DNA from 2 places in the Thalassotalea sp. PLHSN55 genome. Region 2 is predicted to be linked to the other one. Evidence: predicted binding sites of a transcription regulator. Region 2 holds the regulator's gene; the other holds the start of a gene.
What was found. The regulator MetJ, encoded in region 2, represses methionine synthesis genes. The targets are predictions, from matches to a motif close to TAGACGTCTAGACGTCTA.

Region 1: metK (methionine adenosyltransferase) is a predicted target of MetJ. The motif match lies at 1,499-1,516, and genes of this name have one in related genera.

What each region holds. Positions count from the first base shown of each region.
Region 1 is NZ_JBPDIH010000002.1:71,331-74,764, forward strand. It holds gene ACRRSQ_RS03515 (porin) at 178-1,338, opposite strand; gene metK (methionine adenosyltransferase) at 1,612-2,799, shown strand; gene ACRRSQ_RS03525 (DUF1501 domain-containing protein) at 2,882-3,434, opposite strand, start outside.
Region 2 is NZ_JBPDIH010000009.1:152,283-155,716, reverse strand. It holds gene metB (cystathionine gamma-synthase) at 1-1,104, opposite strand, end outside; gene metJ (met regulon transcriptional regulator MetJ) at 1,301-1,630, shown strand; gene rpoH (RNA polymerase sigma factor RpoH) at 1,730-2,596, opposite strand; gene ftsX (permease-like cell division protein FtsX) at 2,804-3,434, opposite strand, start outside.

The DNA of each region.
Region 1 (3,434 bases), on a different contig from region 2:
TTAAGAGGAAGTTGTGACAATAGAGAAATGTAAAACAAGATCTGAAGTGAAGCTTTCTTCGATAAAGCAGTAAAATAAGAACGACGAAATTGAATGATAATAATTGCTTTAACCTCTTACAAAGAGGTTAAAACAATTAACTCACATCTAAATTGCTTACTAGATTGTTAGCTAGGTTTAGAAGTTGTATTTGATACCAAAACCAATGGCGTTTTCATCGTAATCGCTACCAGTAGACGATTCTGAGTCATTGATTTTTGCTTCTGAGTAAAGGTAAAAATCATCATCAAAGAAATAGTTTACGCCAACAATTGCATACTTTAAGTGATAGTTGCTTTCATTTGAACCGTTTGTAGCTACTGAGTTATCTTTCAATGAGTTGTAACCACCCACTAACGCCCAAGGACCTTCAAAACGGTACGAAGCGTAAAGTTCAGAACCAAAAGCTTCTGTCATTAACTTACCTTCGTCATTGATTTCATGGTTTTTCATATCTGAGAATACCCAAGACATGTATAAACCACGGTTATGGTAACTACCGTAAGTAATGCTCGCTGATGTCATTTCGTCTTCAACTTCAGCTACTTCAACCAAATGTTGTAAATCTTCATTAAATTCAACATTCGCTTTGTTATAAGCAACACCAACTTTAACTTTTTCTAATGGAGAATAAAGTACTGACCAGCTGTAAGAGTCTGAATAATTTACTGTTGCTGAAGGACCTGTCTCTTCGTTGTCATTTACATCAATTTGGTTATCGCCTGATGCAGTGAACTGTAATCCAAATGAGAACTTGTTCCAGTCTAGGTTGTATTGAATGGCTTGTTCCGCGCGACCTGTACCTGAGAAACCACCATCAGTGCCAAAGTTATAAATACCCGCAGCTTGTGAACCAAAAATTTCAAAAATATCAGTGCCACCAGTTACCTTGTAACCCACACTGAACATTTTACCCATGCTAAAGCTACCGTATGTATCATTAGCAATACCTACATAACCTTGACGCAACCATGTATGATCGCCGGAAGGGCCTGTGCTAGTTAAGCCGTTACGGTTAACAATTAGTTTATTGTCGGTGTTTGATAAAGCAATACCTTGCTCTATTTTACCAAAGCCAGTCCAGCCATTATCAAATTCGCGTGACATATCAAACATGAAGCGAGAGAAACCATCACCTACTTCACTAACACCATCGCTTTTAAGATAAAAAACGGATAAATCACCGTTCACATTAAACTTTGTTTTACCATCATTGTACAATTCAACTGCTTGCGCAGGTGTTAACATACATGCCGCTGCAACTGCCGCTGCAGTTAATTTCCACTTAGTATTTATCATGTTTTTATCCTAATTTATATTTTCAAATTAGTTTATTGGATATGTAAGTTCTATTATATGTTAATAATGTTAAGTCAGGTTTCATTTGTACGCGCATTTGTAACTATTATATTTACAAACTAGAGTGATGATGATCTTAAATAAATAAATTTAAGACATTTAGACGTCTAGACATAAAAAGGTAGAAAAATAATTTTTATCAGAGTAGAATTAGCAAAAATTTTCACCACGCCTGCATGTAAGTAGGTTAATCAATTTATTATTAGAGGGATTATGTCTACTCACTTTTTTACCTCAGAGTCTGTTTCTGAAGGTCACCCAGATAAAATTGCCGATCAAATTTCTGATGCGGTTTTAGATGCGATAATTGCTAAAGATAAACACGCCCGTGTTGCTTGTGAAACTATGGTTAAAACTGGCGTTGCTATTATCTCTGGTGAAATTTCAACATCAGCTTGGGTTGATTTAGAAGACTTAACCCGTAAAGTGATCAGCGATATTGGCTACACATCATCTGATGTTGGTTTTGACGGTGAAACCTGTGGCATTATGAATTTAATCGGACAACAGTCGCAAGAAATTGCCCAAGGTGTTGACCGCTCTAAGCCTGAAGAACAAGGTGCTGGTGACCAAGGTTTAATGTTTGGTTATGCCACTAACGAAACTGAAACCTTAATGCCTGCGCCGCTTTATTATTCACACCGTTTAGTTGAGCGCCAAGCTGAAGCACGTAAATCAGGTATTTTACCTTGGTTACGCCCTGATGCAAAAAGCCAAGTGACTTTTGTATACGAAGATAACAAGCCTGTTGCTATTGATACAGTTGTGCTTTCTACTCAGCATAACCCAGACATTAAGCAAGAAGATTTGTTTGATGCGGTAATGGAAAACATTATCAAGCACGTATTACCGGCAGAATTATTAACAGAAAATACTAAATACCATATCAACCCAACCGGCAGTTTTGTTATTGGCGGCCCAGTAGGTGATTGTGGTTTAACTGGTCGTAAAATTATTGTTGATACCTACGGCGGCATGGCTCGTCATGGTGGCGGCGCTTTCTCAGGTAAAGATCCATCTAAAGTTGATCGCAGCGCTGCTTACGCAGGTCGTTATGTCGCTAAAAACATTGTTGCGGCCGGTCTTGCTGATCGCTGTGAAATTCAAGTGTCTTACGCTATTGGTGTTGCAGAGCCAACGTCTATTTCAATTGAAACCTTTGGCACAGGTAAAGTAAGCGAAGAAAAATTAGTTGAATTGGTGCGTGAACATTTTGACCTTCGCCCATACGGTATTACTAAAATGTTAGACTTACTTCACCCGATGTACCGTCAAACAGCCGCATATGGTCACTTTGGTCGTGAACCATTTGAAATGACCGTTGGCGATGAAACATTCACCGCCTTTAGCTGGGAAAAAACCGATAAAGCTGACGCACTTCGCGCCGCTGCTGGTCTTTAATTCAGTCAAAGCCGCAAAGAAAATAATAGAAAGCCGACATTACGTCGGCTTTTTTATTGCTAAGTTTTATTCACTGTATTGGCTAAATAAAATCGATGGTTTTATCAGTAAAGTTATTGAGTGAGTTAAATAACGACTCAACTGGCTGAGTATAACCAAACCATTTAGCTAAACTAGCACACACTTGATCAGCGGACGTATCAGGTATAACACGACCATTATTATAATCAAACGCTCCGCCTGGGGTTAAATCAGGCCAATTACCATAGGCTTTACCCCCTTTAACCGCACCGCCCATCACTAATTGATGCCCTGCCCAGCCATGATCGGTACCTGAAGCGTTTGGTGTGATCCGACGACCAAAATCAGACATGGTAAACGTGGTGACATTATCTGATAAGCCTTGACGCTGCATTTCACTATAAAATGCCGCCATAGCATCAGATAAGGTCGCTAATAAACCGTTATGTGCATTTAGCTGCCCGGTATGGGTATCAAAGCCACCTAAGGTTACATAAAACACTTGGCGATTATGCCCCATTAAACTATGACTTCTGCTAGCAATAAGTTTTGAAATGGTACCTAAGCTTCGCCCTAAATTGCTACTAGGGAACTCACCTATTGCTGGCGCGTCA
Region 2 (3,434 bases):
ATCTTCTATACCAACCGATACGCGCACTAACGATTGCTTAATACCTGCAGCTATTTGCGCTTCTAATTCCATGCCTGCATGAGTCATTGTCGATGGATGACTGATCAAGCTTTCCACACCACCTAACGACTGCGCCAAGGTAAACAAATCCAGATTGGCAAATAGTGCTTTAACGGCAGCTTCACCACCTTTCACTTCAAAACTCATCATTGAACCAAAATTCGCTTGCTGTTTTTTAGCTAATGCGTGACTTGGGTGATCACTAAGCCCCGGGTAATATACTTTTTCAACGGCGGGATGATTCACTAAAAACTCAGCAACAGCATCGGCATTTTGTTGATGCTGTTTCATTCTAAGTGGCAGAGTTTTTAAGCCACGCACAGTTAGATAGCTGTCAAATGCGGCGCCTGTAATGCCAATGCAGTTTGCCCACCAAGCAAGCTCTTCGCCTAATGCTTGATCTTTAGTAACCAAAACACCACCAACAACATCACTGTGACCATTAATGTATTTAGTGGTCGAATGAAACACAATATCAGCACCTAAGGTGAGCGGGCGCTGTAATACAGGTGACATAAAAGTATTATCAACCGCCACTAAAGCGCCAACGTCGTGACTTAGTTTTGCGACTTTTTCAATATCAACTAATCGTAATAAAGGATTACTTGGTGTTTCGATTAACACCACTTTGGGTTTTTGCGCTAAAGCATCGGCTAGTGCTTGTTCATCGTTTTGGTCAACGACAATAACCTTAAATAAGCCGCGTTTAGCTAAATGGGTATATAAACGATAACTGCCGCCATAGCAGTCATGTGGAATAACAATAACATCGTCAACAGAAAGCAACTGGCATACTAAATGAGCCGCAGCCATGCCGGTACTGGTGACCACACCAACACTGCCCTGCTCTAGATCGGCAATCGCTTGTGCTAATGTTGCTCGGGTTGGGTTACCCGTTCTGGAATAGTCAAATTCGCGCTTTTCATTAAAGCCTTTTAACGAATATGTACTCGACAAGTGAATTGGAGCAACAACTGCACCGTGGTGCTTATCGTTATTAATGCCAGCGCGTACGGCGACTGTAGCAATTTTTTTAACCGTCATTTTATTCCTCAAATTCATTTAGATGTTTGGACGTCTATAACTCTAAACACTTTAGTAAAAGCGGTCAAGAACTTTAGACATCTAAACTTCTACACTTTCACTGTTGACTCAAGCCCTACAACCAGTACAATTTAGCCTAGCAAATTATTTTAATCTAAGGGTTTCTCCCTTTTTATCGAAGTATCGAGGTAAGTTCATGGCTGAGTGGAATGGTGAGTATATTAATCCTTACGCGGAGCACGGCAAAAAAAGCGCGCAAGTCAAAAAAATTACTGTCTCTATCCCATTACGTGTCCTTAAGGTGTTAACCGATGAACGCACCCGTCGCCAAGTCAGTAATTTACGCCACGCTACCAATAGCGAACTGTTATGCGAAGCATTTTTACACGCATTTACCGGTCAGCCTCTACCTGACGACAATGATTTAGCTAAAGACAATGATCAAAAGCTACCTGCTAGTGTACGTAAACTGCTTGAAGAGCAAGGTATTACCGACTTCAGCGCTTATGAAGTTGATGAAGATTAAATTAGACTTATAAAAAATAGACATAAAAAAACCGGCTTTTTAGCCGGTTTTTTTATGTCTATTTTTTATGCTTAAGTGCTAAGCAAAACTAAGCCACTACTATATCACCATAGTGTTTTTAAGTTTTGTTAACGCATTCTTTTCAAGTTGGCGAACACGCTCTGCTGAGATTTGGTATTTATCTGCTAGCTCTTGTAAAGTCGCTTTATCATCCGTTAACCAACGGGTGCGAATAATATCTTGGCTACGCTCGTCTAAATCCACTAATGCAGAAGTTAAACGTTGGTTTGCGTGATTCTCCCAATTGTCGTCTTCAACAATAGTTGCTAAGTCAGACTGCTTGTCTTCAAGATATTGTGCTGGAGAAAAACTACCAGCGCTTGCACTGTCGTCTTCATCAGAAGAAAGTTCAAAGGCTTGGTCTTGGTTACTCATACGAGATTCCATTTCCAACACATCTTTAGTACTTACACCTAAAGTTTCAGCAACGTTATTAATTTCATCATTACTAAACCAACCTAAGCGCTTTTTATTTTTACGTAAATTAAAAAATAATTTACGTTGAGCTTTAGTTGTTGCAACTTTAACAATACGCCAGTTACGTAAAACAAACTCATGAATTTCTGCTTTGATCCAATGAACAGCAAAAGAAACCAAGCGAACACCCACTTCCGGGTTAAAACGCTTAACAGCTTTCATTAAACCTACGTTACCTTCTTGAATAAGATCAGCTTGCGGTAAACCATAACCGGCATAGCCTTTAGCAACGTGAATAACAAATCGTAAATGCGACATAATCAGCTCTTGTGCAGCTTGTAAGTCGTCATGCTGATGGAGGCGTGTAGCAAGCTCCTGCTCTCTTTCGGCAGTAAGCATAGGAATGCTATAAGCTGATTGCACATATGTTTCAATGCTGCCACTACGTGGGACGGTTAACGCCATCGATTGCATTGTATTTATCCTCATATCCATTTACTAAAATTTTTACGCCCGTGATTTTATCAATAATAAAGCAAAAGATCACGAGGTGATTCTCAACACTACCTAAGTAGAACGGGGAAAACAACTTTCTATTCCACTTTTTTTAAACTAATTTGTGTATTTTTGTTAAAAGAAGTAACCCAAAAAGCGCTTTGAAGGTGAAAATGGTGGCAAGAGTGTAAAACAAAGGTTTTAATCTGTGGTCGGTTCAATTTCTCTAATGTGTTTTCTAACAGATAGATAGCTGCCAACAAGGCCTAATGTAACAGCAAAAGATAACAGTAAAATGTACTCAAACGCCGATAGTCCTTGTAAAGTAAAGCTACTGCGGTAAAGGTCGGTAATTTTTTCGACTGAGCTTGAAAGATAATACGCCAACAAGCTGACGGTAATGCCTGAAAACAAACCGCCTAAAATGCCATACCAAACGCCAGAGTATAAAAAAGGGCGTTGAATAAACGCGTCGGTTGCCCCGACGAGCTTCATTACCGCGATAGCGTCTTTTTGATTTAATATCGCCAATCGTATGGTATTGCTGACAATAAGCACCACAGATAGACATAACATAAGTGCGACACTGATGACGATATCTTCAACTAACTGAGCAATGGCTTGCAAACGCGTCAACCATTCTAGGTCGAGTTTACCTTGTTCTACTTCTCGGTGTTGCTCAAGTTTATTAAGCAATTCTTTGGCGGCAAGGCTTTGGCTTGCCCGCTCAGTTGGCGTCACAATTAAAGTTGCCGGGAGTGGATTACTGTCTAAATACTCAAGCGCTTGTCCAAAACCAGAGAGCACTTTAAAGTCATCTAATGCTTGTTGT